4 regions of the Enterobacter sp. QK-SA4 genome follow, and region 4 is predicted to be linked to each of the others. Evidence: predicted binding sites of a transcription regulator. Region 4 holds the regulator's gene; each other region holds the start of a gene.
The links. Region 4 encodes CRP, which controls carbon source genes, mostly activating them, when cyclic AMP is high. Its sites were predicted from a motif close to ATGTGANNNNNNTCACAT; they were not measured.

Region 1 (7,775 bases), 2.0 Mb from region 4:
ACGATGGTGATGACCGCAAGGAGCCGGTTGTTACCCACGGTCGGGCGGCCTTCTGGGGCGCACCGCGGGCGCCGATGACCGTCGCCATTTCGCCTGACGGCGGAAAAAGCTGGTCGTGGCAGCGTCATCTGGACGAGGGGGATGGTTACTGCATGACCAACAACTCTTTGGAAAAGCTGAACCGCGAATTCTCCTATCCCAGCATCAAACAGGGGCCCGATGGCGCGCTTCATATCGCGTACACCTACTTCCGCCAGGCCATCAAATATGTGCGGGTGACCCCGGAATGGGTTAAGGAGTCCATATGATTATCGGTCATCTCAACGCCCTGCCGCTGGCAGGGCTTCCGTCGACGTTGTACGCCCTGCTATCCCGTCCGGACTGCACGCTGCAGGCGCTCAGCGAACGCGATGACGGGTGCTGGCAGCCGGAAAATGCAACCTGGTTTTGCCAGATTGGTCCGGCGCAGACGCAGCCACGTGCAGATCGGCATACGGAGTACCATCGCCAGTGGGCCGATATTCAGGTTGTACTGGCAGGAGAAGAACATATTTATGCTGGCGCACGCCCCACTGGCAAGCCGGAGGACGAAGAGCGTAAACCGGATCTCTTTATTACTTCACCCGCTGAACACAGCGTGAGGATCCGTCTTGCCGCAGGAGACTTTGCGGTCTTTTGTCCGGGAGAACCCCACCAGGCGCTGTGCGCCGCAGAGGCGCCGCTGACCGTTCGCAAAGCGGTATTTAAAATTCCCCGAGCGATGCTGGAGGTCTGACATGCGTCACGCCGTCGTCACCGGGGCCAGCTCCGGAATTGGTGAAGCCATCGTCAAGCGTTTACTGGCGGAAGGCTGGCAGGTCACCGGGCTCAGCCGCCGGGCAGTGATGCTGAATGCCCCTGGCTTCACGGGCCTGCGCGTGGATATCAGCGATCCTGCTGCGCTGTGCAGCGCCCTGCAAACCATCGCGACGCCCCAGGCAGTGATCCATGCTGCAGGGATGATGGCCGCTGCGCCCCTGGGCCAGCTCGAAAGCGATGTGAGCACCTCACTGTGGCAACTCCACGTCCGGGCCTGTGAGGCGTTGTTTAACCATTTTGCGCCCACAATGGCCGCAGGTGGACGGTTTGTGGCGATTGGCAGCAGAACCTCTCGCGGTGCAGCAGGACGATCGCAGTACGTTTCCACCAAAGCAGCAATGGTAGGGATGGTCAGAAGCTGGGCGGCGGAGCTGGCCCCGCGCGGGATCACCGCTAACGTGGTCGCGCCAGGGGCTACCCAAACGCCGATGCTCAGCGCACCGGGGAGAGAAACCTCGCCGCCGAAGTGTCCGCCAATCGGACGTCTGATCGCCCCAGAGGAGGTGGCGGGACTGGTGAATTTCTTACTTAGCAATGAAGCCGCCGCTATCACCGGTCAGGAGATGGTGATATGCGGCGGCGCCTCACTCGGCTAGCGCAGGAAAACACGCCCTTTCAGATACAGGGTGGCCTGACCGCCGATCAGCACGCGGTCGCCCTTCAGCTCGCAGCGCAGATCCCCGCCACGGTGTGACACCTGGCGGGCATTGAGTGACGTTTTACCCAGCTTTTCGCTCCAGTAAGGGATCAGCATGCTGTGGGCAGATCCGGTAACCGGATCTTCGGGCACCCCTTCGCCCGGGCAGAAAAAGCGGCTGACGAAGTCATATTTATCGCCCGGCGCCGTCACGCAGATCATTTTATCCAGCGGAAGCATTGCCCCAATATCCGGCGTTAACGCTTCTACCTGCTGCTGGCTCTCCAGCACCACCATGTAATCGCGTCCGACGCGCACCTCTTTTGCCGCGGTGATGCCCAGCGCGCTAAACAGCAGCGCAGGTGGGGTCTCGACAACCTCCGTCGACCACGCGGGGAAGTTCAGCGTCAGCCAGTCGCCGCTGCGTTTGACGGTCAGCTCGCCGACAAAGCGCGTGGTGAAGGTGATTTCGGTATTCGGGTAATCAAGGTATTCGAAAATGACGTGCGATGCGGCAAGCGTAGCGTGACCGCAGAGGTTAATTTCATCCAGCGTGGTAAACCAGCGCAGCTCAAACCCACCGTCGGTGCGCACGAAAAAGGCGGTCTCAGACTGGTTATGCTGCTGCGCCATTTTGAGCAGCGTCTCGTCCGGCAGCCACTCTTCCAGAGGACATACCGCTGCGGCGTTGCCGCCAAAGGTTTTGTCGCTGAAGGCATCCACCAGATAAAAATCAATTTCCTGCATTGTCTCTTCCTCTCTTGTTATGGGTTTTTAGCGCAGAAAAACTGTGCCTTTCAGATAAAGCGTGGCCTGCCCGCTCATCAGCACGCGCGAACCTTTCAGCTCGCAGCGTACATCGCCGCCGCGCGCTGAAACCTGACGGGCAAACATCGTGGTTTTGCCCAGCTTTTCGCTCCAGTAAGGGATCAGCATGGTGTGCGCGGAGCCGGTAACCGGGTCTTCCGGGACGGAAACGCCCGGTGAGAAAAAGCGGCTGACAAAATCATATTCCCCCTCACCGCGCGCCGTAACGCTCACCTTATGCTCGCCTGGCGTCATCGCCGAGAAGCGTGGCGCAAGCGCTTCAACCTGCTGGCGATTATCCAGAACGATCAGCCAGGCGCGCCCTTTACGGGCTTCAACGTAGCGGCTGATACCCAGCGCCGAGAGCATCTCCGGCGGGGGTGTCTCTTCATGGGTTGGACATGCCGGGAAATCCAGCGTCATCCACTCCCCCTCCCGGCTGACCGTCAGGCGGCCAGAGGCGGTATCAAAGTGGATCCGCAAATCCGGGTAATCCAGCTCGGTAAACAGCACGTGCGCGGCCGCAAGCGTAGCGTGGCCGCAGAGATTGACTTCGGTAAGCGTGGTAAACCAGCGTAGCTCAATGCCCCCTTTACTGCAGACGAAAAAAGCCGTCTCCGACTGATTATGCTGCTGCGCCATTTTCAGCAAGGTCTCATCGGGTAACCATTCCTTGAGCGGGCAAACGGCGGCCGGATTGCCGCCAAATGAGGTATCGCTGAACGCATCTACCAAATAAAAATCAATCTCCTGCATTGTCTTACCGCCTGTTTTTATTGTGTTGTTCTTTTATATTCAATGAAAACGGCGTTCCCGGCTACCGCTTTCATAAGGTAAATATTGAGATCTGCATCACATAATGGTTGAGTTTTCGCCGTTCAACGTTTTAAGATCGTCTCCTCTTCTTTTCAGCAACGAATCTCCGACATCCCTATGACAACGAACACAGTTTCCCGCAGGGTTGCGTGGCTACGCGTGGTCACGCTGGCCATTGCCGCGTTTATTTTTAACACCACAGAATTTGTTCCGGTTGGGCTGTTGTCTGACATCGCTGAAAGTTTCCAGATGGAAACGGCGCAGGTGGGCATTATGTTGACCATCTACGCCTGGGTAGTGGCGCTGATGTCCTTGCCGTTTATGCTTTTGACCAGCCAGATGGAGCGGCGCAGGCTGCTGATCGGTCTGTTTGTCTTGTTCATCGCGAGCCACGTGCTGTCGTTTATGGCATGGAATTTTACGGTGCTGGTCATGAGCCGTATCGGCATCGCCTTTGCCCATGCGGTGTTCTGGTCGATCACCGCGTCGCTGGCGATTCGACTCGCGCCAGCGGGTAAACGCGCGCAGGCGCTGAGCCTGATTGCCACCGGTACCGCACTGGCGATGGTGCTGGGTCTGCCGATTGGCCGCATCGTAGGGCAATACTTCGGCTGGCGTACGACGTTCTTCGCCATTGGTATGGGCGCGCTGGTTACGCTGGTATGCCTGATTAAGCTGCTCCCCGCGCTCCCGAGCGAACATTCCGGCTCGCTGAAAAGCCTGCCGCTGCTGATGCGTCGCCCGGCGCTGCTGGGTATCTACCTGCTTACCGTTATTGTGGTGACGGCCCATTACACGGCGTACAGCTACATTGAACCCTTTGTTCAGGTGGTGGCGGGCTTTAGCGCCAGCTTTGCCACCGTCCTGCTATTGATCCTCGGCGGAGCGGGCATTATTGGCAGCGTGCTGTTCGGTAAGCTGGGTAACCGGCATGCGTCGACGCTGGTGAGCTGCGCTATCGGTCTGCTGCTGGCCTGCCTGCTGCTGCTGATGCCTGCCGCAGGCAGTGAAAGCCAACTGGCGATCCTCAGCCTGTTCTGGGGCGTGGCGATCATGATTATTGGTCTGGGCATGCAGGTGAAGGTCCTGGCCCTGGCACCGGATGCAACGGACGTCGCCATGTCGCTGTTCTCAGGGATTTTCAATCTGGGGATTGGCGCGGGCGCGCTGGTGGGAAATCAGGTAATACTGCACGTATCAATGTCGGCGATTGGCTATCTTGGCGCCATTCCGGCTCTGGTGGCGCTGATCTGGTCGGTGCTCATCTTCCGTAAATGGCCGGTGGCGCTGGAGGAGCAGGGTCAGCACGGGTGAGCCTTCTTGCCGGGTGGCGGCTTCGCCTTACCCGGCAATCACATCAATGATAGGTCTTAATAATTTCCAGCACGCCGTTAATAATAAACTGCACGCCCATACAGACCAGTAAGAAGCCCATCAGCCGGGAAATCGCCTCGATACCGCCCTTGCCTACCCAGCGCATAATGGCGCCAGAACTGCGCAGCGACGCCCACACGATAACCCCGATAATCGCAAAAATCAGCGGTGGTGCAACCGTCAGCACCCATTCCGGGAAGGTTGCGCTGTCACGCACCGTTGAGGCGGAGCTGATGATCATCGCGATGGTACCCGGCCCCGCCGTGCTCGGCATGGCAATCGGCACAAAGGCGATATTCGCACTCGGTTCGGTTTCCAGCTCTTCCGATTTGCTGGCCGCTTCCGGCGACTCATGTGCTTTTTGCGCCGGGAACAGCATGCGGAAACCGATAAAGGCCACAATCAGCCCCCCGGCGATACGCAGGCCGGGGATGGAAATCCCGAAGGTGTTCATCACCACCTGTCCGGCATAGTAAGCCACCATCATGATGGCAAACACATACACCGAGGCCATCATCGACTGATGGTTGCGCTCGGCGCTGTTCATATTCCCTGCCAGCCCGAGGAACAGCGCCACCGTCGTTAACGGGTTAGCCAACGGCAGCAAGACCACCAGCCCAAGGCTGATTGCTTTTATTAAATCCAACATAGTGCGTTGTCGTCCTTATCCATATTTAACACAGCAATTATAGGGTGAAAGTGTGACATTGAGCCATGGGCGCAACGCAACGATTATTTCCGTCCTGGAAAGATAACTCACAGTTATCTATATGATTTGAAAGACCTCAAAAAAAGTTCATGAAACGTTTTAGCAATTCGTGGCATCGGCTGACTCATTCAGTTGACTTATACTTGCCTGAGCAATAATATCTGCCGTGACTAACTACTTGCCAGGGCAACCATTGTGAAAAGCACCAGTGATATCTTTAACGACGTTGTTCCGCTGGGTCGTCTTATTCATATGGTAAATCAGAAAAAAGATCGCCTGCTCAATGACTATCTGTCACCGCTGGATATCACCGCAACACAGTTCAAAGTGCTGTGTTCCATTCGCTGCGAAGTGTGTATTACACCGGTTGAGCTGAAAAAGGTGCTCTCTGTCGATCTGGGCGCGTTAACCCGCATGCTCGATCGTCTCGTCTGCAAAGGATGGATAGAACGAAGCCCTAACCCGAATGACAAACGCGGCGTACTGGTGAAGCTAACCAGCGATGGCGCGGCCATGTGCGAGCAATGTCATCAATTAGTAGGACAAACACTGCATCAGGAACTAACAAAAAACTTAACGGCAGATGAAGTGGCAACCCTTGAGCTTTTGCTCAAGAAAATACTGCCGTAAACAGAAAAAGAGGTATGACGATGTCCAGACGCAATACTGACGCTATCACCATTCATAGCATTTTGGACTGGATCGAAGATAACCTGGAATCGCCGCTCTCCCTTGAAAAAGTGTCAGAGCGTTCAGGTTACTCCAAATGGCACCTGCAACGGATGTTCAAAAAAGAGACCGGTCATTCATTAGGTCAATACATTCGCAGCCGCAAGCTGACGGAAATTGCCCAGAAACTGAAAGAAAGCAATGAGCCGATCCTTTATCTGGCGGAGCGTTACGGATTTGAATCGCAGCAAACTCTGACGCGTACGTTCAAGAACTATTTCGACGTGCCGCCTCATAAGTACCGAATCACCAGCGTGCCGGGCGAATCCCGCTACCTGTATCCGTTAAAACACTGTAGTTAATCATCGCCTGTAAAGACGTAACCGAGGAAATCATGAAAGTTACCGCCTCCGCCGCCCTCGCCTTGCTGGTGCTGTTCTCCAGCCAGACCTTCGCGGAGCAAACCCCTCGTGCAACGCAGCAAAATAATCCTGATACGATAATTTTGCCGTCCGCACATGACCAGTCGCCTTATGATTTCAATCATATGGGTGCTGGTAGCGACAAATCCGACGAATTAGGCGTGCCTTATTATAATCAGCACGGCCTCTGATTCGTTTTTGCCCCGCAGATGCGGGGCTTTTTTTATGCCTTTTCGCTTACCCGCGTCGCCCGACGAACCCGCAGACCAAACACGTTGATATACAGCCCGGCCATGATCAGCACGGCGCCAAACAGCTGCAGCGCGCTTAGCGTTTCACCCAGCAAAATCGCTGCGCTGGCCAGTCCCACCACCGGCACCAGCAGGGATAACGGTGCAACACGCCAGGTTTCATAGCGCCCCAGCAGCGATCCCCAGATCCCGTAGCCCACAATGGTGGCGACAAAGGCCAGATAGACAAGAGAAAGGATTGTGGTCAGATCGATTTCGACCAGACTGTTCAGCATCACATCCGGACCATCCAGAATAAACGACGCCGCCAGAAACGGGATTATCGGGATCAGCGCGCTCCAGACCACCAGAGACATCACCGCAGGGCGCGCCTCGTGCTGCATAATCAGCTTGTTGAAGATATTCCCGCAGGCCCAGCTCAGCCCCGCCGCCAGCGTCAGCATAAAGCCGAGCAGCGCCACATGCTGACCATTCAGGCTGGCTTCAATGAGCACCAGCACGCCGAACACCGCCAGCGTAATGCCCGCCAGCTGTTTGCCCTGCAGACGTTCACTAAATACGAAGGCGCCGAGAATAATGGTAAAGAACGCCTGCGCCTGCAACACCAGCGAGGCCAGACCGGCCGGCATACCGAACTTGATGGCGCAGAAGAGAAACGCGAACTGGCCGAAGCTGATGGTCAGACCGTAGCCCAGCAGCAGTTTAAAGGGGATCTTTGGACGCGCCACAAAGAAGATGGCCGGGAATGCGACCAGCAGAAAACGCAAACCGGCCAGCATCAGCGGCGGCATGTTGTGTAACCCCAGCTTGATGACCACAAAATTCAGCCCCCATACTATGACCACCAGCAACGCCAGCAGTCCGTCTTTACGCGTCATACCCTGCCCCTGAATTATTAATTATTTGTTAACAGTTCAAGGTAACAGAAAAAAGCGGGCGGCGAGAAGATCATTAATTCTGGCAGGCAGCTGAAGCACTTAGGGATAAATCAGGTGCTATACAAGCCCCTTATGTCGTGATACTCCTTTTAGGACACAACATAAAAAGCATAAGCAACTGTCGGGCAGGAATATGAAACCATCTCTCAGGCGCTCAACCGCAGCGCTGCTGGCATCGTCATTGTTATTAACCATTGGTCGGGGGGCAACGCTGCCGTTTATGACCATTTATCTCACGCGCGTCTACAGCATGAGCGTTGAGAATATTGGTTATGCCCTGACGATTGCGCTGAC
Region 2 (7,775 bases), 4.2 Mb from region 4:
GGACTGTTTGCAGTTCATCTCGGAATTCAAGTAGAGGGGTATCAAACTGTTCATCATGAAGCTGGTCTTTGATTTCCTCGAAATTATTTTGATACGTTGTACCCTGCTCAATTAGACTTTTTATTTCGTAAAGAGAGTTAGACCAGACAGGATTAACTAGTGCAGCTTCCTCTAACTCAGGTGCCTGATTTATGAGGTTAGCAATCTGAAAAATTTTGTCCGCCTCGTTGAAAAGTACTGGTTCAGGTATTATTCCAACTCGTACAGCTAAAGTCGCTATAGTGTTTTGAAAGTCATGTACTTTGTGTAACAACGTAGTAATTTTTGGCATCAGGCGATCGAGTTCACCCGGTAAAACGGATTCTCGTTTGACACCATTCCAGGGATGATTATGGGGTAGCCCAATATTCTCAATTCGTTCAATAAGCTCTTTAACGAGATCCAGTCGTTTTATCAGATCGTTATTACTCCATTCATCGAAGCCATGAAGAATGAAGTCCGTAGGTGTTTGTTCATTTTGACGCAATCTTACCAATTGCCCAATCACCTGATAAGGGCTCAAACCCGAAGGTGTATAGACTTTGTGGAGGCGCGCTGGGTGGGCATTCAGGGAGTCACGAGCTTCGGTTAAGTTCTCAATTAATTCATCAGGAAATTCACCGCGGGGTGAACCTAAATCCCATACTCGCTTCAACTCCTCGAGTAAAAGTCGTTTATTGGCCTTGTTGCTATGAAGTTCTAAACAGGCATCACCGACTCCTGTTTGGTCGAGACGGCGTTTGACGACTTCAAGAGCTGCCATTTTTTCTGCAACAAAAAGTACTGTTTTTCCATCCGCGATAGCCGACGCAATAATATTGGCTATTGTCTGTGACTTACCCGTGCCAGGAGGTCCTTGTATGACAAGGTTTTTACCTCTCCTTACTTCATGGATCGCCAGCGTTTGAGAGCTATCGCTATCCATAATATGAAGCATATCTTTAGGCGTGATAAGGTGGTCTATAGAGCTGTCCTCTGAAAGTAGTCCGTCGCTTTCATCAAACCCTTCTTCCATGAGGGCGCGAATAAGATATTTTGATGTAATAGCTTCATCATCGGGCCAGTTTGCAGGATCGAGATCTCGATACATCAAAAATTTAGAAAATGAGAACAAACCAAGGATGATGTCATTTGTTATAACTTCCCAGTCTGTTTTCAATGCTATTGATTGCTGTACAGCTTCAAAGTAACTACTTATGTTAATTTCATCATCATCAGATTGCATCACAGGTAATGTGATCTGATGTACGCGTTCAAGGAATGCTTCCAAAGAGAGGTTAGGAATGATGTCTTCTGAACGTGCTTTTAGTTTAAATCTTTCTCCAGCACTACCGCGTTCCAGGCTTACTGGCACTAGTATCAGAGGAGCATAACGGACATTCTCTTTATTGGTGGGATCTACCCACTTCAATGTACCCAGTGCCAGGAAAAGAATGTTTGCGCCTTGCTCCTCTTCAAGCGTTTTGGAGTCGTGGTACAAATCAAGTAATCGAGTTTGCAACCCTTTAGGGGTTAAACGAGTCTGCAGTTTAGTATCAAGATGCTGCGATTTTATTTCGGTGTTTGTTTCATCAAATTGATAAATAAAAGCTTTTTCGTCAGAAAGACCATCTTCAGTCTCCTGATCGTCTTCTTTACCTGATTTACCATGCAAAAATGTGAACGTTTTTTTTTCATTAAACAGAAGGTTGTAGACCAGTTCAGAACGTTCATCAATCACTTCCAGGAAACGTGTATTCTTCGATCGCGGAATGTTGAGTAATCGGTTTCTTGCGCCTAAATCCAGAAGTTCAGCCCTGGCTTTTTCAAGTTTTTGTTCTAAAGAAAGGGCGCTGTTTTGAAAGGTAGAGCTCTCAGTAGAATTCATAAAATTTATAACCTAATGCAATGACATACCATCATGCCAAAGAAATATATTATATTTCAATGACGTGCCGTGTGTATTAGTTAGATCTAAAGGAATGAATGTCCACTTTACTCTTAAGAATGAGAATTGTGAACCTGCAGATTTTACTCTTGCTTGTTTACATTTACGGGCAGTAACCCTGTTGTTTTGGACAATAAAAAACCCAATACATTCTTCCAATGAATATATTGGGCTAGGTTGTATAAAATTTTACTTAGATTAAGTATCAGAACGCGGTCTTACAAAAACCCGTCATCTCTTTCAGGCCCATTTCGCGGCCAAGCTCGGTCATCGGGTGTACCACCACCAGACCGCGGACGCTTTTCTTCAGCTTGCCCATGTCGGCCTGTTCTTTTTTGGTGATCGCTCGGCGGTGCGGCATGTTCATCAGCTTCTGCGCTTCTTTGCTCAGCTTCTGGCCTTTCACTTCGCGCAGGCGCTCGATTTCTGTTTCCAGCGTGGCGGCTTCTTTTTCCAGCTCGGCGTACTTCTCGGCGGAATCGACCAGTGACAGGCCAGCCATCTGGTGGCGGATCAGATCCAGGCGATCGCTCAGGCGTTTAATTTCGTTCTTTTCGACTTCTTTCATGACAAATAACTCTGAAAACGGGGAATTTAGAGGGAAGGATACACCAATGTGAGCAGGCTTACTTCTGAAACGCTTTTTTTAAGCTGATTCGGGAAATCAGCTCAGTCAGGGAGAGAACCATCGTGGAACGGACAACCTGTTGATAACGCAGCTTTTGCATCGCGTAGAGCTCAGGGTCGCTGTTATCAAAATGGGGCGCAGGGGGCAGCGCGGTGACGCAGTGCAGCTCGCCGAAGGGCCCCAGGATCTCATCATCGGTAAAGGTATACTCGTTACCGTCATGATTGAGTTCTTCGCGCAGCGCCATTAACAGCTCCGCATCTTCATACTCCTGCCGGTTCAGAACGCCAAGACCATAAATTAGCTTCAGACGCACGGATAGATCGCCCAGCGGTCCGTCTCCGTCCAGTAACGGTTCTACAGCATACTTTACCGCGTAGTCGTCTTTGCGAAACACCTGAAGCACCAGGATATTCACCGCCTCGGTTAACAGCTCGACGGCGGCAATCAGGAAGCTTCGTACGGTTTTGCCAGCATTCAGACGCTCAAGCACACGATTTTCAAAGGCCTGGGTTTGTTCCATTATTGCCTGCATATCTGACAATCTATTATTTGGGCGCAGGTTAACCTGCGCCGCACTGTGCATCATTTGGTTGCGTTGTATGCGTTAACCGCCTCCACAACCACGTCGCTGTTGGCGTCCAGACCGGAAATCTGCGCCAGCGCAGCCTGCGCGCCTTTGTCATCAATCAGCTGAGCCAGTTCCTGCGCCTGTGGGTCCTGCTCGCTGCGGTAGTGCATCGCGGCGGCAATCCCTTTCACCAGGTTGGCGTGCGGCAGGCCGTATTCCAGCGTGCCCAGCAGCGGCTTAATCAGACGGTCGCCCGCGCTCAGTTTGCGCAGAGGCTGACGGCCCACGCGCTCAACGTCATCTTTCAGATACGGATTTTCAAAGCGACCGAGGATTTTCTGGATGTATGCTGCGTGTTTATCAGCATCAAAACCGTAGCGTTTGATCAGCACCGCGCCGCTCTCTTCCATTGCCCCTTTTACCACCGCGCGGATCTTCTCATCGAGGATCGCATCACGAATGGTCTGATGACCGGCCAATTTTCCGAGGTACGCGGTTATAGCATGCCCGGTGTTCAGCGTGAAGAGTTTGCGTTCGACAAATGCCATCAGGTTATCGGTTAATTCCATTCCCGGAATGGTCGGCAGGGCGCCTTTAAACTGGGTTTTATCAACGATCCACTCGCTGAAGGTTTCCACAGTCACTTCCAACGGGTCGTTGGTGGCGGATTCAGACGGCGGAACGATGCGATCCACGGCGGAATCCACAAACCCGACGTGCGCTTCAACCCAGGCTTTGTCTTCATCTGCTACAGCGTTGAGCACGTGGCCTTTCAGCTGCGTGGTGCCGCGCACCATGTTTTCACAGGCGATGATGTTCAGCGGGGTGTCGATGCCCTGCGCTTTACGTTTTGCCAGGCCTTTCGCAACCGCAGGGGCGATACGCTCAAGAACGACCGGACCCACGGCCGTGGTGACCAGATCGACGCTGGCGATCAGGTCGATAACGTCTTCCCCGATGCTGCTGACCGCGTTGACGCCGGATACCGTCTCAACCTGCTCGTTTTCACCGACTACATGGACCTGATAGCTATGACGCGCATTCAGGGCATCCAGGACCACCTGATTCACATCGGCGAATGTCAGCGTAATGCCCGCGTCTGCCAGCAGTTTACCGATAAAACCACGACCGATGTTACCTGCGCCAAAATGTAATGCTTTCATAGATTTAACCTTCATCAATGTTTTTACCCGAGAGGGCTGGGGTGAGGAACGTTTCCCCTCACCCTAGCCCTCTCCCCAGAGGGGAGAGGGAAGAGGACTTATTTATTAAGAAGTGCCAGGACTTCTTCCACGCTGGTAGTGCTCGCCAGACGCGCAATGACAGACTCATCGTCCAGCGCGTTGGTCAGGCTGGTAATCACCTGAATGTGCTCGTTGTTGCGAGCGGCGATACCAATCACCAGACGGGCGATGTCGTCTTCTTCTTCACCGAAGCGCACGCCCTGCGGATACTGACAGAATACGACGCCGGTTTTCAGGACGCGATCTTTCGCTTCAACCGTACCGTGCGGCACCGCGATGGATTCGCCCAGGTAGGTTGGCGTCAGTTTTTCGCGTTCCAGCATCGCGTCAACATATTCAGGCTGAACGTAGCCTCCTTTCACCAGCTGCTCGCCGGCAAAGCGAATCGCTTCTTCTTTGGTTGCCGCTGTGCGACCGAGGAAGATGTTTTCCGCACCCAGTTTGAACAGGTGGGCGTTGCTCTCGTCAAAGCTGTCCTGCAGGCTTGAGCGCACTTTCACTTCGTTGTCTTCGTGACGCTGCGCCGCAACCAGACGTTCGGTCAGGCTGGTGTACAGGCCGCTGTCGAGGAAGTTAGTCAGCGAAATGTGCTGTGCCTGCGGTACCTGGCGCATGGCGCGTTCAGTCAGGTCGCGGTGCGTGATGACCAGGTCAACGTCCGGCGGCAGGCTGTTAATGGCGCTGTTGGTGACGGAGATGTTGGTCAGGCCCGCATCCTGCACTTTCTTACGCAGCACGCCTGCACCCATTGCGCTGGAACCCATACCGGCGTCACAGGCAACGATGATTTTACGCACGTGGCTCAGGTCGTTAGAGACATCACCAGCCGCCAGCGGGGTCGCGCCTTTGGATTCGGCTTTCATGTCGTGCATACGACGGGTCGCCGCTTCGATATCGTCGTCTTCTTTCACTTTACTGGTTTTCAGCAGGATAGAAGAGACCACGAAGGAGACCGCCATTGCCGCACAGATGGCCGCGATGTTCGCGAAGTACGCCCCTTTTGGCGTCATCGCCAGCACCGCCAGGATAGAACCCGGAGAGGCTGGAGACACCAGACCGCCGCCCAGCACGCTCAGGGTGAACACGCCGGTCATACCGCCAAGGATAACGGCCAGGATCAGACGTGGGTTCATCAGCACGTACGGGAAGTAAATTTCGTGAATACCGCCCAGGAAGTGAATGATTGCCGCACCGCCAGCAGACTGCTTAGCGCTGCCGCGACCAAAGAACATGTACGCCAGCAGAACGCCCATACCCGGACCCGGGTTAGCTTCAATCAGGAAGAAGATGGATTTGCCGAGATCGTGAGACTGCTGAATACCCAGCGGCGAGAAGATGCCGTGGTTGATGGCGTTGTTCAGGAACAGGATTTTCGCCGGTTCAACGAAGATAGACGCCAGCGGCAGCATGTCGTGCGCAACCATGAAGTTAACGCCTGCCGCCAGAATTTTGGACAGCACTTCAACCGCAGGGCCAATGCCGAGGAACGCCAGAATCGCGAGGATCATCCCGATGATGCCCGCAGAGAAGTTGTTCACCAGCATTTCGAAGCCGGATTTGATCTTACCATCAACCCAGACGTCGAATTTCTTAATCGCCCAGCCGCCAAGAGGACCGGCAATCATTGCTCCGAGGAACATCGGCATATCCGCACCGACGATAACACCCATGGTCGTGATAGCGCCCACTACGCCACCACGGTCACCGCCCACCAGACGACCACCGGTGAAACCGATGAGCAGCGGCAGGAGATAGGTAATCATTGGGCCAACAAGTTTCGCCAGCGTTTCGTTAGGCAACCACCCTGTCGGAATGAACAATGCAGTGATGATACCCCACGCGATAAACGCGCCGATATTTGGCATCACCATGTTGCTGAGGAAACGACCAAAGCTTTGAACTTTGATCTTGAAATCGGATGACATAAAACACCCCTTCTTCTGTTTACGCTTAGGCTTGCGGCCCGAGGTTTATTGTTAATGAGGCGGCAGAGGTAGCCGGGCCCTGTTCTGATGCTGTGAAATCTGGCACTGAATCGTTCAACTGTCCAGACAGCGAAAATTTGTGTGACGCATGTCACGTAAAGATAGGGGGGGTGGATGTCAATGAGGTGATCCTGGTCACAAAAAAGGTGGGCAAAAAAAATACGATGGCGAGAAATACGGCAAAAACCATCCTTTTTTGTGATGGTTGTCACGCTTTGGTTTTGTGTGTTTGTTTCTGGATTGTGACTGATTTCACAAAATATTTTTATGCAGATTTCTCCGGCTGTGATCGGCGGCAAACTCTGTTTAGCGATTCGGCGTCAGGATGGCATAGCGCGACACGTTAAGCTAAAAAACCACTTTTGATGTGTGGTATGGCGAAAAGTTAAAACGTGGATTACGCTAATATTGTAAGGTTAAGTATATTATTATTCAGGATATATTTTGACACGCTTATAAACTTGCACGGAGATATTATAAAAACCGATACTCCCCGGCTCTGAAATAACCAGCATACCTTATGTATTTCAAAATAAATTAATTAGGTTGCGTACTGTTTTATTAATTCAATGAGTTGACGTTGTTTAAGTGAGGAGAATATGTTTCTCAACTATTTTGCGCTGGGCGTATTGATTTTTGTATTTCTGGTTCTGTTTTATGGAATCATCGCCATCCATGACATTCCTTATAATATGGCCAAAAAGCGTAACCATCCGCATGCCGATGCGATTCATACGGCAGGCTGGATTAGCCTGTTTACGCTCCATGCCATCTGGCCGTTCCTGTGGATATGGGCCACGCTATACCGTGAAGATCGCGGCTGGGGGATGCAAAACCACATCACCAAGCCTGATGAGGTTCCGGGCATGGATGCGCTGGCCAAACGCGTGGCAGAATTAGAACAAAAGCTGGCCGCGGTAAAGCCTGCTGCTGATAATAACACGCTGGAGCGCTAATCATGGATCTGTTGATTATTTTGACCTACGTGGCATTTGCCTAGGCCATCTTTAAAATATTCCGCATTCCGGTAAACCAGTGGACGCTTGCCACCGCAACATTAGGCGGGGTGTTTATTGTTGCCGGACTTATTCTGTTAATGAACTATAACCATCCGTACACCTTTACGGCGCAAAAAGCGGTTATTTCTATTCCGATTACGCCGCAGGTTACCGGGGTGGTTAGTGAAGTGACCGATAAAAATAACCAGCTCATTAAAAAAGGCGAAGTGTTATTTAAACTGGATCCGGGCCGCTATCAGGCGCGCGTCGACAGACTCCAGGCCGACCTGGTGACCGCGACGCATAATATCGACAATCTTAAAGCGTAGCTGGCGGAAGCCGTCGCCAATACGACGCGCGTTTCCGCAGAGCGTGACCGCCTG
Region 3 (7,775 bases), 1.2 Mb from region 4:
GCATGGCCTTCGCGCCGCGGTAAATCAGCTCAGGATCTTTCAACAGGGTCGCCCCGCCGCCGCTGCCGTTAACCAGCTTCGACGGACAGCCGCAGTTGAGATCCACCCCGTAAGAGCCCAGCTCAACCGCGCGGGCGGCGTTCTCCGCCAGCCATTCGGGATACTGGCCGAGCAGCTGAATACGCACCAGCGTACCGGAAGAGGTCCGGCTCTGGTTGTGCAGCTCGGGGCACAGGCGGAAGAAGGATTTTACCGGCAACAACATATCGACCACGCGCAGAAATTCCGTCACGCAGAGATCGTAATCGTTCACCTCGGTCAGAAGCTCGCGCACGAGGGAGTCGAGCACGCCTTCCATTGGGGCCAGTAAAACACGCATAGCAGTACCTGTGGAAAAAGACGCGCTATAGTATCTGCTCTGTATGTATGTGGAAAGCGCGACTTTCCATTCTGGAATGTCTGGTATGCTCAAATTTCATGATGTGATCCGTGGCACATTTTTGAGTTTAATTGTATGATGAATGCGTTTCAGCAAGGACTATCACCATGAGCAAATCATTGAACATTATCTGGCAATATCTGCGCGCATTCGTCCTGATTTACGCCTGCCTGTATGCCGGGATTTTCATCGCGTCGCTGCTGCCGATCGTCATTCCCGGCAGCATTATCGGTATGCTGATCCTCTTTGTTTTGCTGGCGCTGCAAATCCTGCCCGCAAAATGGGTCAATCCCGGCTGCTTCGTCCTTATTCGCTATATGGCGCTGCTTTTCGTGCCTATCGGCGTCGGGGTCATGCAGTATTTTGATTTGCTCAAGGCCCAGTTCGGCCCGATTGTGGTCTCCTGCGCGGTCAGTACGCTGGTGGTTTTCCTGGTTGTGAGCTGGAGTTCGCATCTGGTGCATGGCGAACGTAACGTGGTCGGGGAGAAAACAAAAAAATGATGGCCAATATCTGGTGGTCGCTGCCGTTAACCCTGGCGGTGTTCTTCGCCGCGCGCAAGCTTGCCGCACGTTTTAAAATGCCATTGCTGAACCCGCTGCTGGTGGCAATGGTGGTGATTATTCCGTTCCTGCTGCTCACCGGCATTCCCTACGAACGCTACTTTGCCGGCAGCAAAATTTTAAACGACCTGCTGCAGCCTGCCGTTGTGGCGCTCGCCTTTCCTTTATATGAACAGCTCCACCAGATCCGCGCCCGCTGGAAATCCATCATTACCATCTGTTTTGTGGGCAGCCTGGTAGCGATGATCACCGGCACGTCGGTAGCGCTGTTGATGGGGGCCTCTCCGCAGATTGCGGCGTCGATCCTGCCTAAATCGGTAACCACGCCTATCGCGATGGCGGTCGGTGGGAGCCTCGGCGGGATCCCGGCCATCAGCGCGATGTGCGTCATTTTCGTCGGTATTCTCGGGGCGGTGTTTGGTCACACATTGCTGAACGGGATGCGTATTCATACTAAAGCGGCACGGGGGCTGTCGATGGGGACCGCCTCCCACGCCCTGGGCACCGCCCGCTGTGCGGAGCTGGATTATCAGGAAGGGGCGTTTAGCTCCCTGGCGCTGGTGATCTGCGGGATTATCACCTCCCTGCTGGCCCCGTTCATTTTCCCGCTGATTCTGGCGGTGATGGGCTAAAATTTGCGATGCGTCGCGCAAATTTCATTTTGATTTCATAAGTTGCATACATAATGAGAAGTGGATCACATATAAAGCCCTGACGGCTCCGTAAACTACCGATCCATTAACCTTTATGAGGCATACGCCATGCACCCACGTTTTCAAGCTGCTTTCGCCCAGCTTGCAGAGAATTTGCAGTCAGCCCTGGCTCCCGTTCTGGCAGATGCACACTTCCCCGCCCTGCTGACCGCGGAGCAGGTCACGATGCTGAAACAAGCAACGGGACTGGACGAAGACGCGCTGGCTTTCGCACTGCTTCCCCTGGCTGCCGCCTGCGCGCGGGCCGATCTCTCCCACTTTAACGTCGGGGCCATTGCGCGCGGCGTCAGCGGAACCTGGTACTTCGGTGGCAATATGGAGTTCCTGGGCGCGACCATGCAGCAAACGGTTCACGCCGAGCAGAGCGCCATCAGCCACGCCTGGCTGCGCGGTGAAAAAGCCCTGAGCGCCATTACCGTTAACTACACCCCCTGCGGCCACTGCCGTCAGTTTATGAACGAGCTGAACAGCGGGCTGCAGCTGCGCATCAATCTGCCAGGCCGCGCGCCGCACACGCTGGGGGATTATCTGCCTGACGCGTTTGGCCCGAAAGATCTGGAGATCAAAACGCTGCTGATGGACGAGCAGGACCACGGTTACGCCCTGTCCGGCGATGACCTGAGCCAGGCGGCCATTCGCGCGGCGAACAAAAGCCACACGCCGTACAGCAAGTCCCCGAGCGGCGTGGCGCTGCAGTGCCGCGATGGCCGGATCTTTAGCGGCAGCTACGCGGAAAACGCCGCGTTTAACCCAACCCTGCCACCGCTGCAGGGCGCGCTTAACCTGCTGAGCCTGAACGGCTATGACTATCCGGACATTCAGCGCGCTATTCTGGCAGAAATTGCCGATGCGCCGCTGATTCAGTGGGATGCGACCGCCGCGACGCTTAAAGCGCTGGGCTGCACGACGATTGACCGCGTACTGCTTGCGTAATCCTTCCGGCGGGCAGAAATGCCCGCCAGTTTGCTGAAAAACCCCTCAGTTGAGTCGCTGTTTCTTGCGCTAACCAGGCGGGTAAAGTAGCCTGAGTTAAATTTCATCCACGAACGAGCCATCTCCATGTTAAAGCGCGTTTTTTACAGCCTGTCTGTCCTGGTCGGCATACTGCTGTTGATCGTGCTGGGTCTTGACCGCTGGATGAGCTGGAAAACCGCCCCCTACATCTTTGATGACCTGCAGGACCTGCCCTATCGTCAGGTTGGCGTGGTGCTCGGCACCGCCAAGTATTACCGCACCGGCGTGATCAACCAGTATTACCGTTACCGCATTCAGGGCGCGCTGAACGCCTACAACAGCGGCAAGGTGAACTACCTGCTGCTGAGCGGCGATAACGCTCTGCAAAGCTACAATGAACCGGTGACGATGCGTAAGGACCTGATTGCCGCGGGCGTGGACCCTGCCGATATCGTGCTCGACTACGCCGGATTCCGCACCCTGGACTCCATCGTGCGCACGCGTAAAGTCTTCGACACCAACGACTTCATCATCATCACCCAGCGCTTCCACTGCGAGCGCGCGCTGTTTATCGCGCTGCATATGGGCATTCAGGCGCAGTGTTACGCGGTGCCGTCGCCAAAGGACATGCTGAGCGTGCGCGTCCGTGAGTTCGGCGCGCGCTTTGGCGCCCTGGCCGATCTGTATATCTTCAAACGCGAACCGCGCTTTTTAGGCCCGCTGGTGCCGATTCCGGCGATGCACGAAGTGCCGGAAGACGCGCAGGGTTACCCGGCCGTCACGCCCGAGCAGCTGCTTGATATGCAGAAAAAAGAGAAATAACAGGACCGCCTTTATACTTTCTTTACGCCGGGCCTGACGCTTTTTACCTCCCCTTTACGTCGGCTCTTTTAAGCTGAGTTCACTGCCGCTACGGCTTCATTGAAGAATGACTATGAACTCAATAATGAATGCGTTTTTCCTCAAAAGTCTCCGTCCGTATTTTAACTTTCCCGGTTTATCACTTCCTGGCGCACTCAATTCCGGTCTCTGGCTTGATGAAAAAATTGACGCCCTGCAGCACAACATTTCAGTGGAAGTGGCAGATTATCTGGAACGTTACCCGCAGACGAAACATGTAGACGTTTACCTGAACGATATCAACGGCACGATGCGCGGCAAGCGTCTGTCGGTGGAGAGCATGCTGAGCCTGGAAAAAGGCTGTTATTTTCCCCTTTCGGTCTACTCGATGGATCAGAAAGGAAAAATCGCCGCCCCGCTTCATGATGAGCCGGACCGACTCTGCGTTCCTGTCGCCGGCTCCCTGCGCCCCTGCCCGCAGGATCCGCAGCACAACGCGCAGATCCTGCTGACGATGAAAGACAGCGACGATACCCCCTGCCCGCTTGAGCCGCGCGTGATACTGCAGAAGGTGCTGGCCCGCTTCCACCAGCACGGCCTCTTCCCGGTGATTGCCCCGGAAATCGAATTCTATCTGACGGGGCATGACGATCGGGATCCGCAAAATCAGGGCTGTTTTCATATGGATACTACGACGGCCCATGCGGCACTGTTTGACGAGGTGGAACAGCTGGCGCACCTGCAGCGCATCCCGCTGTCCGGGATCGTGGCAGAAGCCGAGTCCGGTCAGTACGAATTAAACCTGAAGCACAGCCATCGCGTGGTTGAGGTCTGCGATAACGTGCTGGCGCTTCGTCGCCTGACCCGTTACGTTGCCGAAAAGCACGGCCTGCAGGCCAACTTTATGGCTAAACCTTTCAGCCAGCTGTCCGGCAGCGGCCTGCACTTCCATTTCAGCCTGAACAATCGTCACGGCGAAAACGTCTTTGCTTCCCCGGTGAACGCGCTTAACAGCATGATGCGTTTATGCATCGCGGGGCAGCTGGCGCTGATGCCCGCCTCTGTCGCCATTCTTGCGCCGGGCGTTAACGCGTTTCGTCGCCTGCGTAAAAACCTGACGGAGCCCGTATTTAACTCCTGGGGCTATAACACCCGCTCCGCCGCCCTGCGTATTCCCTGCTCTGATGACCACAACCGTCGTATCGAGTACCGGCTGGCCGGGGCCGATGCCAATCCGTATCTGGTGGCAGCCACTATCCTGACCGGTATGCTGTACGGGCTGGAAAACACCGACGACGAGGATTTGCCCGAACCGCAGCACGATCGTCCCGAGCTGCCGCTGTTTCAGCAGGAGGCGATTGAGGCCTTTGCCCGCTGTCAGTACCTCACCGACAGCCTGGGCGACGCCTTTTCTGAACAGTGGGTCGCCTGCAAACTCTCTGAACTCGACTGGTTTGAGCGCATTGTGACCCGAGAGGAGTCACAGCTGGCATAAGGCATAAAAAAGCCCGCTCGGTGAGCGGGCTGGATAACGCGAGGAGCAATTACTTCTTACGCGCGTACTTCAGTGAATCCAGCGCAACCGCGAAGATAATGATGGCGCCTTTGATGATGTACTGCCAGTACGGGTTCACGCCGATATAGGTCAAGCCGTAGTTGATGACGGTGAAGATGATCACACCGGTCACCACACCCAGTACCGTACCCACGCCGCCGCTGAAGGAGACGCCGCCCACCACGCAGGCTGCGATCGCATCCAGCTCGTACATGAAGCCAAGGTTGTTGGTTGCAGAGCCGATACGACCCGCTTCCAGCATCCCGCCGAAGGCGTAGAACACGCCGGACAGGGCATAAATGATGAGCAGGTTCAGGGCAACGTTCACGCCGGAGACTTTCGCCGCTTCCGGGTTACCGCCGATTGCGAAGATGTTTTTACCAAAGCGCGTTTTGTTCCACAGGATCCAGACGAAGGCCACCGCAATCAGCGCATAGAAGGTGATATACGACAGGCGGAAGCTGCCCAGCGCGATGAACCCTTGCGTAAAGGTCGAGAAGCCGCTGTCAAAACCCGAGATTGGGGAAGCACCGACAAAGTCGTAGTACAGGGAGTTGATACCGTAAACGATGATCATCGTACCCAGCGTGGTGATAAACGGCGTCACGTTCAGGTAGGCGATGATAATACCGTTGATCAGACCAATCACCGCACCGATGGCGCAGACAATCAGGATCACCACGAAAATCGGCATGGTGGCCATTTCCGGGAAGACCTTGTTGGCGTTTTCCATCGACTGCAGCAGGGTTGCCGCGATAACCGCCGCCAGCCCCACCTGACGACCGGCAGAAAGGTCCGTCCCCTGGGTTACGATCAGGCCCGCCACGCCCAGCGCAATGATAATACGCACGGAGGACTGGGTCAGAATGTTACTCAGGTTCAGCAGGCTTAAGAACGTAGGGTCCTGGAAAATGATGATAGCCAGCAGTACTAAAAGAACAACGTAAATACCGCCTTCTTTCAGGTAAGTGAGAAAACTTTTTTTATTTAACGCACTCATGAGGAGCCCCTGATCTTAAAGGTGCAAAGACGCAAGACGCAAAATTTCGTTTTGCGTTGTCGTTTTGGTGTCAACAATACCGGCAACGAGACCATTGCTCATAACCAGAATACGATCCGTGATCCCTAACAATTCCGGCATTTCGGAAGAAATAATAATGATCCCTTTATTCTTTTTCGCCAGCTCGGCAATCAGCTGATAAATTTCAAACTTCGCGCCGACGTCAATACCGCGGGTCGGTTCATCCAGCATCAGAATTTCTGGCTGGGTTAATAACCAACGTCCGATAATGACTTTCTGCTGGTTACCGCCTGACAGCGAACCAATTTGGGTGCGGTGCCCTGGCGTTTTCACGCGCATGGAGTCAATAACCCATTGGGTATCGCTCTTCATGCGGGAGTTATCCAGCAGTCCGACTTTGTTTTTGTAATTGCGAATGTTAGAAATTAACGAGTTAAAGTTAATATCCAGATAGGCATAAATACCGGTCGAACGACGCTCTTCCGTCACCAGCGCAAAACCATTATTAATGGCTTCGTTGGCGTTGTGGTTGTTAATTTTCTTACCGTGCAGCGTAATAGTGCCTTCGGCTTTTTCACGGATACCGAACAGGGTTTCCACGATGTCGGTACGTTTTGCCCCGACCAGACCAGCAATCCCCAGGATTTCGCCCTTATGCAGGTCGAAGGAGACATCGCGAATAGACGGCTGACGTAACGAGGTCAGATTACGCACTTCCAGGATCACTTCGCCCGGCTTGTTTTCTTTGTCCGGGAAGCGCTGGTTCAGGGAACGGCCGACCATCATGGCGATGATCTTGTCCATGTCCAGCCCTTCCAGCGGCTGCGTGGCAATCCACTGACCGTCGCGCAGGATGGTAATCTCATCGCACAGCTGGAAGATCTCTTCCATTTTGTGGGAGATATACACAATGCCGCAGCCGCGATCTTTTAGCTTACGAATAATGGTAAAAAGGTGATTAACCTCTTTTTCCGTTAATGACGATGTCGGTTCGTCCATGATGACGATTTTCGCATCATAGGAAAACGCTTTGGCGATTTCGATCATCTGCATCTGGGAGACGGATAATGTTCCCACGCGGGCGCGCGGATCGATATCAATATCCAGCTCGTCAAAAATCGCTTTGGTGTCGCGATACATTTTGTCCTGATCGACAAAGACACCCTTGGTTGGATAACGCCCCAACCACATGTTATCCATGACTGAACGCTGCAGCACCAGGTTTAATTCCTGGTGAACCATCGAGATACCGTTTTCCAGTGCTTCTTTCGCTGAATGGAAATCGATCTCTTTCCCCTGAAAAAGAATGCTGCCAGAATCTTTTTGATAGATCCCAAAAAGACATTTTAATAATGTTGATTTACCCGCACCGTTCTCCCCCATCAGGGCATGAATAGAGTGAGGACGAACTTTTAAATTAACATTATCGAGTGCCTTAACGCCGGGAAATGACTTGTTGATACCGCTCATTTCCAACAGGTATTCACCGGATGACTGAGTATTTGTGCTGACCATAATTATACCTTGTTGGCCTCGCATATCGCGTTATAAAAGGGCGCAACGAATTGCGCCCAGTGGAGACAGTACCGCTAACTTATTTACCGATAAACTCAGCCAGGTTGGACTGGTCTACGCCCACGTAAGGTACGCGAACGATTTTGTTTTCAATTTTCCAGCTGGTGCCATCAGC
Region 4 (7,775 bases):
ATCTGTGCCTTATTCATCGTCATTTGTACCGCAGCGAGATGAAGCGGGCAGGTGAGTTCCGCACTGACGATATTTTTAAGGGTGACATTCCTTTCTGCCATTTCGAATACATCGAGAAGATGGGTAACGAGCTGATGGCGGCGCTGGAAAGCGAAAAGTATCTCGTGGGTCTTGAGAAAGCGGCGTTTGTTGACCGGGTTAGCCACTATTACTGCGAAATCAACATGCTGCATCCGTTTATGCGCGGCAACGGTATTGCCCAACGCGTTTTCTTCGAGCAGCTGGCGCTCCACGCGGGCTACTCGCTGGACTGGCGCGATATCGATCCCGACCAGTGGGTGGCGGCTAACCGAAGCGGCGCAACGGGAGATTTAACCGCGCTAAACGCTATCTTTGCCAAAGTAGTGAGCGAAGCGCGGGAATCTGAGTAGAATAGGGCGGCATTTTTTTCGGGAGCCGCCATGATTCTGCTGATTGATAACTACGATTCCTTCACCTGGAACCTTTACCAGTATTTTTGTGAACTGGGTGCAGAGGTGGTTGTCCGCCGTAACGACGAGGTCGGACTGGCCGATATCGGGACGCTGGCTCCGCAGAAAATCGTGATTTCTCCTGGGCCGTGTACGCCGTCGGAATCGGGTATTTCTCTGGATGCTATCCAGTACTATGCCGGCAAGCTGCCGATCCTGGGCGTCTGTCTGGGCCATCAGGCGATTGCCCAGGCGTTTGGTGCCACCATCGTGCGCGCCGAGAAAGTGATGCACGGTAAAACCTCTCCGGTCACCCACGCCGGCACCGGGGTATTCACGGGGCTCAATAATCCGCTAACCGTGACGCGCTACCATTCCCTGGTGATTGACCCGTCGACCCTGCCCGACTGCTTTGAGGTGACCGCCTGGAGCGATACGCAGGAGATCATGGGGATTCGCCACCGCGAATGGGACCTCGAAGGCGTGCAGTTCCACCCGGAAAGCATCCTCAGCGAGCAGGGGCACGCGCTGCTGGCAAATTTCCTCAATCGCTGAATATCTGTTGCCTTGCTGTGATTTTTTATGCATATTTTGTGATTATATTTTCACAATAACTGTGACATAAAAATGGATGGTCATGACATGGCAACTGAACAACCAGCAATTACCCGCGCGACATTTGATGAAGTGATCCTGCCGATTTATGCACCGGCTGAGTTTATCCCGGTGAAGGGAAAGGGCAGCCGCATATGGGATCAGCAGGGTAAAGAGTATGTGGATTTCGCGGGCGGTATTGCGGTCACGGCGCTGGGTCATTGCCATCCCGCGCTGGTTGAGGCGCTGAAAACCCAGGGCGAAACCCTGTGGCACACCAGCAACGTGTTCACCAACGAACCGGCGCTGCGCCTGGGCCGCAAGATCATTGATGCGACCTTTGCCGAGCGCGTGCTGTTTATGAACTCCGGCACCGAAGCCAACGAAACCGCTTTTAAGCTGGCGCGCTACTACGCAACAACGCGCCACAGCCCGTACAAAACCAAAATCATCGCCTTCCACAATGCCTTCCATGGACGCTCCTTCTTTACCGTCTCCGTTGGCGGCCAGCCAAAGTATTCTGACGGGTTTGGCCCGAAGCCGGCCGATATTGTCCACGTGCCGTTTAACGATCTGCATGCCGTGAAAGCGGTCATGGACGATCACACCTGCGCGGTAGTCGTTGAGCCGATCCAGGGTGAAGGCGGCGTGACGGCGGCAACTCCGGAATTCCTGAAAGGGCTGCGCGAGCTGTGCGACGAACATAAGGCGCTGCTGGTCTTTGATGAAGTGCAGTGCGGGATGGGGCGTACCGGCGATCTGTTCGCGTATATGCACTACGGCGTTACGCCGGACATCCTGACCAGCGCCAAAGCGCTCGGCGGTGGTTTCCCGGTGAGTGCGGTACTGACGACGCAGGAGATCGCCTCCGCGTTCCACGTCGGCTCTCACGGCTCTACCTACGGCGGTAACCCGCTGGCGACCGCCGTGGCGGGCGCTGCATTCGACATTATCAACACGCCGGAGGTGTTGAACGCCGTGAGCGCGAAGCGCGAGCTGTTCGTAAAACACCTGCAAAAGATTGATGAGCAGTACGATGTGTTCAGCGAAATCCGCGGGATGGGGCTGTTGATTGGCGCCGAGCTGAAGCCGCAGTACAAAGGTCGCGCGCGCGACTTCCTGCACGCCGCCGCGCACGAAGGAGTGATGGTGCTCAATGCCGGGCCGGACGTGATGCGCTTTGCGCCGTCGCTGGTGGTAGAAGACAAAGACATCGAAGAGGGGTTAACCCGCTTTGCCTCGGCGGTCGCGAAGATCGTTAAAGGCTAATACTCGGTTCGCTTTAACCGACGCGTTAACCAAATGCCGTGATGCGGACGCTGACGCCATGCCACCGACGAAATGGTGTGCATGGTGTTCAGATGTCCCAGAACGCGCTGCAAATGCTGCTCCAGCGTGCTCATTGGCCCGTGGGTTAACGTCTCCGGCGCTTCCAGAATGTTTGAGTCGCCCGACTCGCCCGGCGCGTCATACTCCAGACGTTGCTGACACCTCTGCAACGCAATTTCACACGACTGCAAATAGCGCTGCGCCAGATCCGGCGTCAGCATCGTGTGCTCGCGCGCCAGCGTGGTCATGGCGTTAATGTGCTCGACGATAAACTGGCTGTGCGTCACCCAGAGCTTCATGTCTGCCAGATAGTGCGAGTTAAAGCCCGGCTCCTGCATCGCCTGGTTGAGCGAGTTAAACAGGGCGTTGTGCGCCTGGTTGACCTTCATCCGCTGATAGGCCAGCGGGGAGGGCTGCGGGTCGTCGCTCAGGATCAGGCGAATAGCCTGCTGGTCGGCTTCCAGCGCGTCGTGGGCGTTCTGCCTCAGCAGCCCGCTCTGCCACTGCGGCCACAGCCAGACCATTCCGCCAAAGGCAATCAGGCAGCCGATCAGGGTATCAATCAGCCTGGCGACAATAAACTGTTCGCCATTGAGCGTGAGCAGCTGCAGGGTATATACCGCCGTCACCGTAAAGCCCACCATCGCCCAGCCGTAATTTTTTCGGATAATCAGGTAGCTCACCAGCGTGATCGCCAGCATGCCTGCCAGGGTATAGCCTTCCGGCACGTGGAAGTGCAGCGTCACGCCCGCAATGATCAGCCCGGCCATCGTTCCGCCAGCCCGGTGCAGAATACGCACACGCGTGGCGCCGTAGCCGTTCTGGGTGACAAACAGCACGGTCATTAAGATCCAGTACGGTTTCGGCAGGTGCAGCGCCATGCCCATCAGGCTGGCGGTACTGAGCATCACGCTAATCCTGGCGGCGTTGCGCAGGGCGGACGATTTAAGAGAAAGATAGCTTTTGAGCGCGGGCAATAACGGAAGCCGTTTTTGCTTATCCGCCATCAGGTCGCGGGGATAAAGCGGGCGCTGCGTGCGCAACACGCGGGCGATGCGGCTGAAGTGCCAGGCGGCAAACTGGCCGACCGGGTTATCGGGATGCTGGCGGGCGATTTTCTCCAGCGCGCCCAGCTGTTTTTCCATGTTAAAGCGCGTCGGGTAGCGGTGGTAGAGAATATCATCGGCCAGCACGCGCAGACGTGCGGACACGGTTTGTGCGTTCCAGCGGATCACCGCTTCGGCGTGGCTGCGCTCGACCAGCTTTTGCACCTCCTGCGGGTGATGAAGGCTTACGGAGATGTGCTCCTGCAGATCCAGCCCGACCTGGAAGGTGCGCAGCAGCCGTTTGTATTCGTGGTTCTTGTTGGCGGCGAGCATATGCAGCTGCTGATAGCACTGGCTTATCAGGTCCACCACCTTCTGCTGGCGCGTCAGCAGCGGCGGTAAGGATTTTTCCGGGTCGGTATGCTGGGTGAGCAGGGTATATTTGGCTTCGCAGTAATCCGCAAGCTGCACATAGAGCAGGCTCAGGGATTCACGCAGCGGCTGTTCGCGCCACAGCCAGAACCAAAACCAGTTAAACAGCCCGTACCACAATGTCCCCAGGGCGTAGATCAGCAGCGGCTCCCACACCGGCATGTTCCCGGCGAGGCTCAGCGTGAAAATGGCCGCAATCAGCGAGGCGGGAAGCAGGCGGGCGTGCAGCGAACTGATTTCCGCCGTGACGCCGAGCGTCATCGCCAGCACGGTCAGGATCAGCGGCAGCGGGATATCCCGGGCAAGCAGAAGCTGCACGGCGAGGCTACAGCCGGCAAACAGGCAGCCACCGATAATCAGGCGTTTGAAAAAGCGCTTATGCGGCGTGTCCAGACCGGCGATGTTGCAGCAGGCGGGCACGAGGGAAAACAGCAGGCCTTGCTGAAGATGTCCGAGGATCAGGCCTATGGCCACAGGAAGACACAACACCAGCGTTTGCCGCAGTGCGTAGTTAACTTCCGGGTGATAGATCAGCCTGCGCCACATGGGGAGTAGAGACAAAAACGGCGTGACACCCTGCGGTGACACGCCGTTTGAGCGGAATTAACGCGTTCCGTAGACCACGATGGTTTTACCGTGGGCGGAGATCAGGTTTTGATCTTCCAGCATTTTCAGGATACGGCCCACTGTTTCACGGGAGCAACCGACGATCTGACCAATTTCCTGACGGGTAATTTTAATTTGCATGCCGTCCGGGTGGGTCATAGCGTCTGGCTGTTTCGCCAGGTTCAACAGGGTTTGTGCGATACGGCCGGTAACGTCCAGGAAGGCGAGGTTACCCACTTTCTCTGACGTGACCTGCAGACGGCGCGCCATCTGGGAAGAAAGACGCATCAGGATGTCAGGGTTAACCTGAATCAGCTGACGGAACTTCTTGTAAGAAATTTCAGCCACTTCACATGCTGTCTTTGCACGAACCCAGGCGCTACGTTCCTGGCCCTCTTCAAACAGGCCCAGTTCACCGATGAAATCGCCCTGGTTCAGATAAGAAAGGATCATCTCTTTCCCTTCTTCATCTTTGATCAGCACTGCCACCGAGCCTTTAACGATGTAATACAACGTTTCCGCTTTTTCACCCTGGTGAATCAGCGTGCTCTTCGATGGGTACTTATGAATGTGGCAATGAGACAAGAACCATTCGAGAGTCGGGTCTGTTTGCGGTTTGCCAAGCACCATGCGCTGTTATCCTCTGTTATAAGCTGTCACCAGAGTCATCAGATGCATCCGGACTCTGGGGTTGCAATCGAATTCTTACCCATACCCTGGGAAGTCGGCTACCGTAACGTTTCGCAGCCAGTAAAGTTTGATGTCCTCTGCATACACGTGTAACGTCAATGTATTACTGTAGCATCCTGAGTGTTTTAGCATAGCTTTCGCCGCGTGTCTCCTGGTGTCTCGCTTCAGCATGATGCAGGTCGCCTTCCATTGCGAGAAATGTAACGCACGCGTAATCTGTCACCAAAAATGCAACGTTGGAGTTAATGAATATGCAAGCGCGCGTGAAATGGGTTGAAGGTTTAACGTTCCTGGGCGAGTCCGCGTCAGGACACCAGATTTTGATGGACGGTAACTCCGGCGATAAAGCGCCAAGCCCAATGGAAATGGTGCTGATGGCGGCAGGGGGTTGCAGCGCCATTGACGTGGTGTCGATTCTGCAAAAAGGTCGTCATGACGTGACGGATTGTGAGGTTAAACTCACATCAGAGCGTCGCGATGAGGCGCCACGCCTGTTCACCCATATTAACCTGCACTTTGTGGTCACCGGTAAAGAACTGAAAGACGCGGCGGTCTCACGTGCGGTGGACCTGTCTGCGGAGAAGTACTGCTCTGTGGCGTTAATGCTGGAGAAAGCGGTAAAAATCACGCATTCGTATGAAGTGATCGAGGCGTGATTGATGGGGCATCGTGCGTGTTGATGCCCTCACCCTAACCCTCTCCCACTGGGAGAGGGAACATGCTCACGCGATCTGCTTCCCTTCCATCAGTCGCTCCACCAGCGGCGTCATGATGAGCTCCATCGCCAGCCCCATTTTCCCGCCCGGCACCACTAACGTATTCATGTGCGAAATAAACGAGCCCTGCAGCATTGCCAGCAGCCACGGGTAATCAATGCCTTCGAGATTGCGGAAATGGATCACCACAAAACTCTCATCCAGCGACGGGATGCTTTTGGCCGCGAACGGGTTGGAGGTGTCCACCGTCGGCACGCGCTGGAAGTTGATATGGGTGCGGGAGAACTGCGGCGTCAGGAAGTTAATGTAATCCTCCATGGAGCGCACCACCGAGTCCATCACCGCTTCGCGAGAATGGCCACGCTCGCTCATGTCACGCGTCAGCTTCTGGATCCACTCCAGGTTTACGATAGGAACCACGCCGACCAGCAGATCCACGTGGCGCGCCACGTCGTGTTGAGGGGTGACCACGCCGCCGTGCAATCCTTCGTAAAACAGGACGTCGGTGGGTTCCGGCAGCGGCTGCCAGGGGGTAAAGGTGCCCGGCACCTGATTCCAGGGTACGGCTTCATCATAGGTGTGCAGATACTTGCGGGACTGCCCTTTGCCGCTCTTGCCGTACTCTATAAAGGTTTGTTCCAGCAGGCCGAAGTCATTGGCTTCCGGGCCGAAGTAGCTGATGTGTTTACCCGAATCGCGCGCCTTACGAATGGCCATGTCCATCTCCGGACGCGTGTAGCGGTGAAAGCTGTCGCCTTCGACCTCCGCCGCACGGAGATTCAGCTGGGCGAAAATCTTGCGAAATGCGAGGCTGGTGGTGGTGGTTCCCGCACCACTCGACCCCGTAACGGCAATAACCGGATGTCTGGCAGACATAGCAACTCCCTGACTGAAAAGGGTGGAAGATCAGCCGTGAAACGCGTTGCGGGGCATGATATTGACCGTCTCATGCAGTTCTGACCACACCAGCACCACGTCGCCGCTTTTCAGCTGGCGCTTAACATCGTTGACCTTTTGCTCAAGCGAGCGTTCCTGTTCACCATAATCGGTGCCTTCGCGTAATACAAAGCTTTCAATCAGATTATCGAGCGTTTCGGGAGCCAGATCCTGCCAGGGAATAATCATTTTGCACCGTCCAGATAAGGGGTCAGCCAGTCAGGAATACGCGCCTCAAGCCACATTTTCGGGCGGCGCAGCGTGCCGCCGATAAACCCGACGTGGCCGCCATGCTCGGTCAACTGATAGTGAACGTTGTCGGGCAGGAATTCCTGAGCGGGGATCGAGTGATGATCCATAAACGGGTCATCTTTGGCATGAATAATCAACGTTGGCTGCGTGATCTTGCTGAGCAGCGGCATGGCGCTGCACTGACGATAATAGTCAATCGCATCGGCGAAGCCGTGGATTTTCGCGGTGATCAGGTCGTCGAATTCGCGAATGCGGCGCACCTTTTTCAGCTGGCGCAGGCTGACCGGCAGGGTATCCGGGTAGGCCTTCAGCTTACGCGCCGCGTTGGCCTTCAAAAGGTTGAGCAGGTAGCGCTGATAGACGCGGGAAAAGCCCTTATCCATGTGGTAGCTGCACTGCTCGAGCATAAACGGCGCGGAGACAATGACGGCGGCATCCAGCGGGACGCTTTCACCCTCTTTGGCCAGCAGACAGGCCAGCATGTTGCCGCCCAGCGAGTAGCCCACGGCGGCCGTTGGCTCGGTGCCATAATTTTCCCGCAGCCAGTGTAAAAACCACGTCCCGTCTTCGGTTTCACCCGAGTGATAAATGCGTTTCTGACGATTCGGTTCGCCGCTGCAGCCGCGAAAATGCATCACCACGCCGAGCCAGCCGCGCGCTTTTGCCGCCTCAATTAGCCCATGCGCATACGGGCTGTGCAGGCT

Region 1: AC1VYI_RS12705 (sugar transporter) is a predicted target of CRP. The motif match lies at 3,143-3,160, and genes of this name have one in related genera.
Region 2: AC1VYI_RS23610 (PTS mannitol transporter subunit IICBA) is a predicted target of CRP. The motif match lies at 6,518-6,535, and genes of this name have one in related genera.
Region 3: cdd (cytidine deaminase) is a predicted target of CRP. The motif match lies at 1,688-1,705, and genes of this name have one in related genera.

What each region holds. Positions count from the first base shown of each region.
Region 1 covers NZ_JBXFXH010000007.1:2,343,682-2,351,456, reverse strand. The annotation lists gene AC1VYI_RS12730 (sialidase family protein) at 1-308, shown strand, start outside; gene AC1VYI_RS12725 (NanQ anomerase/TabA/YiaL family protein) at 305-775, shown strand; gene AC1VYI_RS12720 (SDR family NAD(P)-dependent oxidoreductase) at 777-1,454, shown strand; gene AC1VYI_RS12715 (PhzF family phenazine biosynthesis protein) at 1,451-2,242, opposite strand; gene AC1VYI_RS12710 (PhzF family phenazine biosynthesis protein) at 2,270-3,058, opposite strand; gene AC1VYI_RS12705 (sugar transporter) at 3,236-4,432, shown strand; gene AC1VYI_RS12700 (MarC family NAAT transporter) at 4,476-5,141, opposite strand; gene marR (multiple antibiotic resistance transcriptional regulator MarR) at 5,397-5,831, shown strand; gene marA (MDR efflux pump AcrAB transcriptional activator MarA) at 5,852-6,232, shown strand; gene marB (multiple antibiotic resistance protein MarB) at 6,265-6,483, shown strand; gene eamA (O-acetylserine/cysteine exporter) at 6,516-7,421, opposite strand; gene ydeE (efflux MFS transporter YdeE) at 7,615-7,775, shown strand, end outside.
Region 2 covers NZ_JBXFXH010000007.1:4,573,944-4,581,718, reverse strand. The annotation lists gene AC1VYI_RS23630 (DUF3320 domain-containing protein) at 1-1,906, opposite strand, end outside; gene AC1VYI_RS23625 (YibL family ribosome-associated protein) at 2,172-2,534, opposite strand; gene mtlR (mannitol operon repressor MtlR) at 2,593-3,183, opposite strand; gene mtlD (mannitol-1-phosphate 5-dehydrogenase) at 3,180-4,328, opposite strand; gene AC1VYI_RS23610 (PTS mannitol transporter subunit IICBA) at 4,427-6,334, opposite strand; gene AC1VYI_RS23605 (DUF3302 domain-containing protein) at 6,994-7,350, shown strand; partial or broken gene AC1VYI_RS23600 (HlyD family secretion protein) at 7,398-7,775, shown strand, end outside.
Region 3 covers NZ_JBXFXH010000007.1:1,564,309-1,572,083, reverse strand. The annotation lists gene dusC (tRNA dihydrouridine(16) synthase DusC) at 1-379, opposite strand, end outside; gene AC1VYI_RS09070 (CidA/LrgA family protein) at 547-942, shown strand; gene AC1VYI_RS09065 (CidB/LrgB family autolysis modulator) at 939-1,634, shown strand; gene cdd (cytidine deaminase) at 1,764-2,648, shown strand; gene sanA (outer membrane permeability protein SanA) at 2,775-3,491, shown strand; gene AC1VYI_RS09050 (glutamine synthetase family protein) at 3,616-5,004, shown strand; gene mglC (galactose/methyl galactoside ABC transporter permease MglC) at 5,054-6,064, opposite strand; gene mglA (galactose/methyl galactoside ABC transporter ATP-binding protein MglA) at 6,080-7,600, opposite strand; gene mglB (galactose/glucose ABC transporter substrate-binding protein MglB) at 7,680-7,775, opposite strand, start outside.
Region 4 covers NZ_JBXFXH010000007.1:387,896-395,670, forward strand. The annotation lists gene AC1VYI_RS03280 (putative adenosine monophosphate-protein transferase Fic) at 1-431, shown strand, start outside; gene pabA (aminodeoxychorismate synthase component 2) at 462-1,025, shown strand; gene argD (bifunctional acetylornithine/succinyldiaminopimelate transaminase) at 1,113-2,333, shown strand; gene AC1VYI_RS03295 (YccS/YhfK family putative transporter) at 2,330-4,417, opposite strand; gene crp (cAMP-activated global transcriptional regulator CRP) at 4,475-5,107, opposite strand; gene AC1VYI_RS03305 (OsmC family protein) at 5,419-5,823, shown strand; gene AC1VYI_RS03310 (phosphoribulokinase) at 5,890-6,759, opposite strand; gene AC1VYI_RS03315 (YheU family protein) at 6,790-7,008, opposite strand; gene AC1VYI_RS03320 (hydrolase) at 7,005-7,775, opposite strand, start outside.